3 regions of the Bradyrhizobium sp. CCGB01 genome follow, and region 3 is predicted to be linked to each of the others. Evidence: predicted binding sites of a transcription regulator. Region 3 holds the regulator's gene; each other region holds the start of a gene.
The links. The regulator LexA, encoded in region 3, represses DNA repair genes until DNA is damaged. The targets are predictions, from matches to a motif close to TGTTCNNNNTGTGTTCNG.
Positions count from the first base shown of each region.

Region 1: NLM25_RS24185 (single-stranded DNA-binding protein) is a predicted target of LexA. The motif match lies at 1,891-1,908, and genes of this name have one in related genera.
Region 2: recA (recombinase RecA) is a predicted target of LexA. The motif match lies at 1,844-1,861, and genes of this name have one in related genera.

Region 1 is NZ_JANADK010000001.1:5,242,666-5,245,939, forward strand. It holds gene gyrA (DNA gyrase subunit A) at 1-36, opposite strand, end outside; gene NLM25_RS24175 (DUF2306 domain-containing protein) at 229-627, opposite strand; gene NLM25_RS24180 (low molecular weight protein tyrosine phosphatase family protein) at 889-1,239, shown strand; gene NLM25_RS24185 (single-stranded DNA-binding protein) at 1,236-1,736, opposite strand; gene NLM25_RS24190 (outer membrane protein) at 2,186-2,965, shown strand; gene NLM25_RS24195 (outer membrane protein) at 3,202-3,274, shown strand, end outside.
Region 2 is NZ_JANADK010000001.1:6,320,206-6,323,479, reverse strand. It holds gene NLM25_RS29550 (hypothetical protein) at 31-198, opposite strand; gene NLM25_RS29545 (hypothetical protein) at 447-602, shown strand; gene NLM25_RS29540 (hypothetical protein) at 1,485-1,733, opposite strand; gene recA (recombinase RecA) at 1,954-3,042, shown strand.
Region 3 is NZ_JANADK010000001.1:5,393,698-5,396,971, forward strand. It holds gene glp (gephyrin-like molybdotransferase Glp) at 1-732, shown strand, start outside; gene lexA (transcriptional repressor LexA) at 909-1,610, shown strand; gene NLM25_RS24895 (hypothetical protein) at 1,821-2,021, shown strand; gene NLM25_RS24900 (hypothetical protein) at 2,213-2,644, shown strand; gene NLM25_RS24905 (GAF domain-containing protein) at 2,867-3,274, shown strand, end outside.

The DNA.
Region 1 (3,274 bases), 150 kb from region 3:
CGGCTGGTCGCCGGGCTTGTTGTCGTCGTCAGCCAAGGGGAAATCCGGTGAGGTTTTATCTGGGAATCATATAGCGCATCGGCTCCCTGATAACCACCCTTGCGAGGGTCTCGGGAAGCGCTTTTTCCCTTCGTTTTTTCATGGACTTACCGGGCTGTCAGGAGGCTGTTCCCGGGGGCCGTTTTGGGTGCCAGGGGCACTGCCGCGGGAAGCCGAATTCAGCCATCGCTACGGCCCGAAGACCACCGCGTGCATGAGCCGGCCAGGCACGAAGGTGAACAGGCCGGCAATCACGAGAGCGCCGAAGAAAATCGAGATCATCGTGATCTTGTGGCGGCGGACATTGCGGGCTCGGGCCGCCACCACGCCGGACACCAGCATCACCAGCGCGAAGATCGAGAGCAGATGGATCGGCCCCCATGGCCCGACCAGCCGGATCCCGTGGATCCAAAAGGAGCTGATCGCCACGACAAGCATCAGCACGACCCAGACCCAGCCAAGCGCCCGGTGCGGCAACGTCCCCTTGGGCGCGGCGAGCTGGACGATCCCCAGGACGAACGCAGCCATGGCAGCGAAGGCGTGCAGCGGAATGGCCGGAGCGGCCTCAAGCAGCGGCGTAAAGCTCATACGGCGTCCTCCGGTCCGTGGGAGCCCGACCATCGGAACAGGATTAACCATTCACATCGCGCGCCGTCAAAGCTCAAGCGACACGTGAAGCAAGGCCGGAAAAGCCGAACCTTCCCCGTCAGCTGACTAGAGATCCTGTCGCTTCACGCGAGCAGACTGATCCAAGGAGCGAGCGCTCCGACCGAGCTCGGGATGTCCCAGAGTCCACCGACGATCAGAAGGTGTGTATTTAAGGTCCCGATCGTTCTCCTGGAGCCAGAAGTGACCAACGTCCTGTTCGTCTGCAGCGCCAATCGCCTTCGCAGCCCGACCGCCGAACAAGTCTTTTCGACCTGGCCGGGGATCGAGACCGATTCGGCAGGCGTCTCAAACGGCGCGGACGTGTTGCTGTCTTCCGAACAGGTCGCGTGGGCCGATATCATCTTCGTCATGGAGAAGGCCCACCGCAACAAGCTGAACCGGAAATTCCGATCCAGCTTGAATGGCAAGCGGGTCATCTGCCTCGACATCCCGGACGACTACGAGTTCATGGACCCCATGTTGGTCCGGATACTCGAAAGCCGCGTGGGCCGTTTCCTGTCACGACCCGCGTCCGCTCCTCCCGAACCTTAGAACGGGATATCGTCGTCCATGTCGCTGTTGCGGCCACCACCACCGCCGCCGGCGGCAACGGCACGGCGCGGTGCGCTGCTGACGGGACCGGAGGAGCCGAAATCGCCGCCCGGCTCGTCGCCGAAGCTACCGCCTCCTCCGCCGCCGCGGCCGTCGAGCATCGTCAGCGTCGAGTTGAAGCCCTGGAGCACGACCTCGGTGGAGTACTTCTCGACGCCGCTCTGGTCGGTCCATTTGCGGGTCTGGAGTGCGCCCTCGATGTAAACCTTCGCGCCCTTCTTCAGGTACTGCTCGGCGACCTTGCAGAGCCCTTCATTGAAGATCACGACGCGATGCCACTCGGTCTTTTCCTTGCGCTCGCCGCTGTTCTTGTCGCGCCAGGTTTCCGAGGTGGCGATGCTCAGATTCGCGATCGGCCGCCCGTCCTGGGTGCGGCGGATTTCGGGATCCTTGCCGAGATTTCCAACCAGAATGACCTTGTTGACGCTTCCCGCCATCGCCGCTCTCCACTCCAAATGCCACTGAATTCAAAGGCCGACCCCGCGCCCCGCGAAGCTCTGTCGCCCTGTTGAGGCGACCGTATACGCTTGCGAGGGCTGATCAGCCCGGTACCCCTCAACTTATCCCCACATATAGCACCGACCCGCGGCGTGTTCCAGATTTGTTCTTCTCGATGATCCAGGCGCAATGCGGAATTGGGTGGGCTCTGATCTGCAACCAGATACCGGCGCGATGAATGGAACCCTTTCGGGTTCCCGCGAATAGGAAAAAACTCTTAACATTCATCAAGTTGCGGCGCTTCAGCCGGCTCGCGACTGTTGCATTTCGGAGACGGACTCCGCCTCCCGGCTCAGCTACGCTCGCCTTGGAATTGATTCATATGGGCGTCGCGCCTGATCAACCGCTTCGGGGAATTTAAGAAGCGGACGAAACTGGGGAGACTGCAATGAATAAGATCTTGATTGGTACAATCGGTGCAATCGCGTTGGGCCTCTCGGCGCCCGCAAGCGCAGCAGATCTCGCTGCGCGTCCCTACACCAAGGCTCCACCACCGATGGTCGCTACCATCTACGACTGGAGCGGCTTCTACCTCGGCATCAACGGCGGCGGCGGCACCAGTCACAAGTGCTGGGACTTCGTCACGCCCGTAACCGGCACTCTGCTCGGCGAAGGATGCCACAACGCCACCGGCGGCACGGTCGGTGGCCAGGTCGGCTACCGCTGGCAGTCTGCCAATTGGGTGTTCGGCTTCGAAGGCCAGGGCAACTGGGCCGATTTCTCCGGCGACAATATCAGTACGACCTTGTTCGGCACGGGTCTTCGCGATCGGTCCAAGATCAACGCCTTCGGCCTGATTACCGGCCAGGTCGGCTATGCCTGGAACAACGTCCTCGTCTACGTGAAGGGCGGCGGCGCCGTCGTCAGCGATCGCTACCGCAGCTACGACACCGTCACCGGCCTCGAATTCGATCGGGCCAACGAGACCCGTTGGGGCGGCACCGTCGGTGCAGGCGTCGAGTTCGGATTCGCGCCGAACTGGACCGTGGGCTTCGAGTACGATCACATCTTCCTCGGCAATCGCACCATCGGCTTCAGCGGTTCTGGCAACTTCCTGATCGCCCCGCTCGGCGTCGCCACACGCTCTGAGCGCATCAGCCAGGACGTCGATATCGGCCTGGTCCGCCTGAATTATCGCTTTGGTGGCCCGATGATCGCGAGGTACTAACCTCTCTGATCCCACTTGAGAATTCAAAGGCCGGCCTCGCGCCGGCCTTTTTGCTGAGCGCAGGCCAACAGGAACTATACGTCAGCGATTGTTACGTTTTGCAATTATTGTGACTTTTGGGAGACACAACTTGCGGCTTTGTTGGTGTAAGCACGACGTCAGTTGGACCACAGCGTCTAATGCCCTTTCGGCGCACGGAAGGCAAAAATAGAAACCGGGACTGGGATTACGTTAAAATGAAGAAGGTTTTGTTGGCTTCGGCCTGTTTGTTCGCTCTCGCCGCTCCGGCTTCGGCCGCTGATCTCGCGG
Region 2 (3,274 bases), 930 kb from region 3:
GCGTCTGGTCAGATCCAAAGCCGGTCAGGCTTAGTGGACCTTGATCTCGCCGAGGGGAAGGCGGAGTTCGGCGGCGCGCTCTTCGCGGTCCTTCTTGCGAAACTCGTTCTCCTTCCGCTCGAACTTCACCATCTCCTCCTGCGCCGCCTCGAGGAGGTGATTGCGCCTGACGGCTTCGTTGTGCGTGTCTTCCGTCATGATCCAGATCCCCGTCGTTGCGATCCCATCCGGGAGAAAGCCGGACACCGCAGAAAGGTTCGGTGCCGCAGGATTGCGGAATTATGACGGCGCTCAGCCAATGCGTCTTTGATGCGCGTCATCTTCAGTCGAAGGCTGACCCGTGGCGGCGATTGAATGCTTGCGAAACCATTTTGGCCGGCTCGCCTGGATGAGAAGCATTGCCCCAAAATACACGTTTAAGTAAGCTTGAACGGTGAGAGGCGCACATGACCGAGCAGAAGGAAGTCGAACACAGCTGCCCCGAATGTGACGGGACGGGTCAGGACACCGGCATGAAACCCATTCGCCTTGGTGAAAAGATCGAGTTTCGTCCCTGCACGAAATGCGGTGGATCGGGCAAAATCAAAAAGGCCGCCAGCTAAGGCGGCCTTTCTTTGAATCGCTTCACTGCTAGTGGCAGGGCTTGCCCCGCATCTGGGCGTACCTGCTGTGGCAGCCGTCGTGCAATTGAGACCTCTTCGTAATCTTTGCGCCGGCTTTCAGTGTGCCCGATGACGTCGCGGCATTCGAGATCTGGGCGTGCGCTGACATCGATCCGGCGAAGACGGACAGCGCGAGAGCGATCCTGATAATTGACTTCATGATGCCTCCTGAGGTTGTTCGAACAGTACGTTATGTAGCGCTACAAAAATTAGCGTTACATATTGTAGCGTTAAAATTCAAGGTCTCCTTCGGAAGCGGAAGAAGACCCGGCGCCCTCTCGGTGGAGGCTGGAAGATTTCATTTCGAAGATTTTGAAACCTGGGAGGCGCCGCTGTCGCAAAGCAGCGGCCCTTTGCTTGGGACCCGCAGAGGGGAAAGAGGGCGCTCAGGGCTGGCCGTCGCCAGGGCGGCCATTCCCGCCGGGGATAGAGGCCGCCGACTGAGGCTGGTGGTCGTCCAAATCCAAATTCGGACAACCCGGGGCCGGTGGTGTCCTGATTGGGGCGCCCCGACAATCGATTTAGGACACTGCGTTTTCACATAGGATAACGCGCAGGGCCTCAATCTATGCTTGCATGGGATTTCTTGGCACTCTTGCCAGCCCCGGAGTGCCGGGCAGAAAGCAAAAACGCCGCCCGCTTAAATAATCGCGGCTTTCCAGCCCCGGGTGGGTTAGCAAAACCCGGTACTGATTAGTCTGCACAAGTTGTGCCAAGGTTTTATGTCGCGTTAAGGGACACCCGCGGACGGGAACTGGGCACCCAAATACCGACAGCCTGTGGTTTCAAATCGTTTTGCCGAGGCAGCCAACTGGGGCGGCCTTACTCCTGTCCTTCTTTGGGAAAGGGCTCTTGTTTGGGAAAGGGCTCTCGGGTTTTGCGGCCCAGGAAGGTGCTGGGCGGTGGCAGTTTTGCAATCGCCCGCTCCAGCTCGGTCGCGATGGCCCGGTAGCGCGCGAGCAGCCTCGCGAACAGATCGCGCCTGATTTCACTTGTCGCGGAATCATGAAGCCGCTCGCATTCGGCGATCTGCTCGCGAAGCATCGCCAGATGCGCAAGCATTTCTTTCATGAGGCGGGTGCTCCCCTTTGGGAACCATCTTAGCGCTAAAGCAAATCAGGGCAGCTTGAAACTGAACTTAGGGCACTGGGGTCGCATACGGACAGCACCAAAATCCGCAAAAGAACACATTGCGAACAGAGAACAGATGGGGTACATTGCTTTTATCGACGAGCCGCCTCGCCAATCGTTTGTCCCTCACGCGAATCCTCGCCATAAGGAGCACGACCCAATGTCCGCCACTGCCCTGCGTATCGTCGAAGGATCTTCCATGGACAAGAGTAAAGCCCTGGCCGCCGCGCTCTCCCAGATCGAGCGCCAATTCGGCAAGGGATCGGTGATGAAGCTCGGCAAGAGCGACCGCTCCATGGACATCGAGGCGGTCTCCTCCGGCTCGCTCGGGCTCGATATCGCGCTCGGCATCGGTGGCCTGCCCAAGGGGCGTATCGTCGAGATCTACGGGCCGGAATCTTCGGGCAAGACCACCCTGGCGCTGCATACGGTGGCGGAAGCTCAGAAGAAGGGCGGCATCTGCGCGTTCATCGACGCCGAGCACGCGCTCGACCCGGTCTATGCCCGCAAGCTCGGCGTCAACATCGACGAGCTCCTGATCTCGCAGCCGGACACCGGCGAGCAGGCGCTGGAGATCTGCGACACGCTGGTTCGCTCGGGCGCGGTCGACGTGATGGTGATCGACTCGGTCGCGGCGCTGGTGCCGAAGGCCGAGCTCGAAGGCGAGATGGGCGATGCGCTGCCGGGTCTTCAGGCCCGTCTGATGAGCCAGGCGCTGCGCAAGCTGACGGCCTCCATCAACAAGTCCAACACCATGGTGATCTTCATCAACCAGATCCGCATGAAGATCGGTGTGATGTACGGCTCGCCGGAAACCACGACCGGCGGCAACGCGCTGAAGTTCTACGCCTCCGTCCGCCTCGACATCCGCCGCATCGGCGCGATCAAGGAGCGTGACGAAGTGGTCGGCAACACCACGCGCGTCAAGGTGGTGAAGAACAAGCTGGCGCCGCCCTTCAAGCAGGTCGAGTTCGACATCATGTACGGCGAGGGCGTTTCCAAGATGGGCGAGATCCTCGATCTCGGCGTCAAGGCCGGCATCGTCGAAAAATCCGGCGCCTGGTTCTCCTATGACAGCCAGCGCCTCGGCCAGGGCCGCGAGAACTCGAAAGCATTCTTGAAGGCCAACCCCGACATCACCGCCAAGATCGAGACCTCGATCCGCCAGAACTCCGGCTTGATCGCGGAGCAGATTCTCGCAGGCACGCCCGAGCGCGACGCCGACGGCGAGGAGCCGGCGGAGGAGTAAGCCGTAACGCGAAAAATTTTCGCGAGAAGCGGGCGTTGAGGACGTTGAGTTGCCGACGTCGTCAGTGCCCGCTTCGTTTTGTGATATAGGAGATACCGGATCAGTTGATGAGACCGGGATCGCCGTGAGTTAGAATCAATCCGAGGTCATAGCTGCTCGCCAGATCATTATTGAGACGGCGAAGGGCATACTTTCCGGAAGCGTGTCCCCGGTGGAAGGTGCCAGGACAATT
Region 3 (3,274 bases):
GCCGGGATGAATCATCCTCGACTGCCCGTCCGCCGCCGCCCGAAGGTTGCGATCCTCGCCACCGGCGACGAACTCGTGATGCCGGGCACGACGCCCGGCCACGGCCAGATCGTCTATTCCAACGGCTATGCCCTGCACGCGCTCGCCCGCAGCGAGGGCGCCGACACCATCGACCTCGGTATCGCCGCCGACACGCTGGTGGCCACCACGGCCGGCATCCGCCGCGCCCGCGAGAGCGGCGCCGACATCCTGATCACGACCGGCGGCGCCTCGGTCGGCGACCACGATCTGGTCCAGCAGGCGCTGCGGGACGAAGGCATCTCGATGGCGTTCTGGAAGATCGCGATGCGGCCGGGCAAACCGATGATGAACGGGCGGCTCGGCGCGATGCGTGTGATCGGCCTGCCCGGCAATCCCGTGTCATCCTACGTTTGCGGATTCCTGTTCATGGTGCCGCTGATTCGCGCGCTCGCGGGCCGTTCGGCGATTCATCATCGCCGCGAACGCGCGGTGCTCGGCCGCGACGTCGGCGCCAACGACCAGCGCGAGGATTATCTGCGCGCGCGCCTGGAGCTGCGCGACGACGGCACGCTCACCGCCGTTCCCGTCAACCATCAGGATTCCTCGCTGCTTGCGAATCTCGCTGCGGCACAGGCACTTCTCGTGCGCCCGCCGTTCGCGCCGAAGGCCGAAGCCGGCACGCCTTGCGAGGTGCTGCGGCTGCCCGTCTGACCGCTTCGTTCGCGAGCGTTCCGCGAAGTTTGTGGCGTTCACGGTAAATTAAGCAGTTGCGGAACATGTATCGAACATATAGTGTCCGTTCATGATTTGTTTCGAGCATGCAGCGGCTTATCGCTGAATTCAGCGTCTCGGAATCGAACGACATCAACCGGGGGATTTTGGTCGAGATGTTAACGCGCAAACAATACGAGCTCCTGCGGTTCATCAGCGAGCGACTGAAGGAAAGCGGCGTGCCGCCCTCCTTCGACGAGATGAAGGACGCGCTCGACCTGCGCTCGAAGTCGGGTATCCACCGCCTGATCACCGCGCTCGAGGAGCGCGGCTTCATCCGGCGCCTGCCCAACCGCGCCCGCGCCATCGAGGTGATCAAGCTGCCCGAGCTTCAGGCCGCCGCCGGCAGCCGCCGCGGCTTCACGCCGAGCGTCATCGAAGGCAATCTCGGCAAGCTGCGCACGACTTCCAGCCCGCCGGCGGACGACGGCGAGCGCCCCGTTGCAGTGCCCGTGATGGGCCGCATCGCGGCCGGCACGCCGATCGAGGCCCTGCAGACCCGCAGCCACACCATCAGCGTACCGCCCGACATGCTCGGCTCGGGCGAGCATTACGCGCTCGAAGTGCGCGGCGATTCGATGGTCGAGGCCGGCATTCTCGACGGCGACATGGCGCTGATCCAGCGCAACGAGAGCGCCGATACCGGCGACATCGTGGTGGCGCTGATCGACGACGAGGAAGCGACCCTGAAGCGCTTCCGCCGCCGCGGCGCCTCCATCGCGCTCGAGCCCGCCAATGCAGCCTATGAGGTCCGCATCCTGCCGCCCAACCGGGTGAAGATCCAAGGCAAGCTGATCGGGCTGTACCGGAAGTACTGAGACCGGACGTCCTGCTATCGGTGATTTGGCGCCTCTCGCGCTTTTCGATCGGCATCGCCGATCCGGCATTGGAGCGGACGATTGTCCGCTTCCGCTGGATAGTCTTTCTGGTTTCGCGCAGATTATCCGGCCCCTCCTCCGGCGCTACATCCTCGGCACGCCGCACGAAGCAGCATTGCTTCGCGCGCCCTCTGGGTTCGAGGAGAAGTCATGCGCAAGATCATTCTGGGCACAGTCGCCGCGGCGCTGATCGCAGCATCAGCGTCGCAGGCCTTCGCCGCGCAATCGCAACACCATGTCCGCAAGGACGCCGCTGTGGGTAAGCAAGTCCGGAATGCCCGCAACGCCGTCGCGCAACCGTCGCGGCCGGACTGGCCGTATTCCGGCTGGTCGGCGCCGGCAGGGCGCTGACACGCGCATCCGGAATGCGCGGGAGCAGGCTTTGTTCCTCATGGAGCCGGAAAAGATAATGTGATCGCGGCCTGCGGCGGCGAGCCGCAGATTTGCCTACAACCGGGCAGACGCTAACATGCTTCCACTCTGATAGAGGCCTGCGCCTCGAGAAGAGACGTGGGTCGCTATCCCTGCAAGAGGAGCACCCGATGTGTGACTACAGCCTGCATGCCGTCGCGTCGCGTCCTGCTGAAGTCGGCGAGACGGTCGTCACGACAACCTTCCGCGGCACCTCGACGCGCGGTTTTGCCTCCGCGGCCGATCCGACCGTCGCGGTCTGCCTGCTGCCGGGAACGGAGCTCGCCTTCGCCGACAACGTCCGCTACGACAATCGCTGGATCTGGACGCGGACCGTCAACTCGCGCGTCGGCAAGTTCGGTAAGATCGATCCGCACATTCCCGATCGCCATCATGATGCGATCGAATTCCCCGACGGCAAATACGTGTTGGTGACGCAGCTCGTCGAAGGCCAACGCGCGACAGTGCTGCAACTGCCGGTGACCCAGCCGGTCGGCGAGCGTGAGCACAAGCCGCAGATCGCCGAAAGCCGGCCGACCATCACCCGCCTGCCGATCGGCTGACACAGCCATCCCGGCCGGCGGGTCGGGCCAGGATTGAAATTGCCATCGCCGGCCGAGGCCGGCGAGATGGTATCGCTTGCATCCCGCGAAGCTCCATTGGACGGACCAAGCCGCTCCGCCTCCCACCGCACGAAGTTTGCGCTGTCCTGCCTGAATTTTGAACGTCCGTTCCGCAGCCAAATGGCCGATGCTTGGTGCGGCTTGAGACGGCGGACACGTTCGATGAAGACCTTCATTCGCGTCGTTGAACTCTGGGTACCCGACCGCACGCGCATGCGGCTGGAATTCGGCGGCGGCCTCTACGGCGAAGGCCTGTCCGCGTTCAAGGCCGTGAGCGAAGGTCTGCACTTCGGATATGACGAGGGGCTTCCGGGCAAGGCCTGGGCCAGCGGCCACCCCGTGATCCTCACCAAATTCGCCAACTCCTATTTCAAGCGGACCGATCAGGCCATCGCGGCCGGGCTCACCTGCGGCGTGGCGGTCCCGGTGTTTTCCGGCGAATTCCTGCAAGCCGTCATGGTGCTGTTCTGCGGCGACGACGAGGTCCATGTCGGCGCGATCGAGCTCTGGCACAACGATGCCGAAATCTCCCACGAGATGGGACTCGTCGACGGCTATTACGGCACCGCC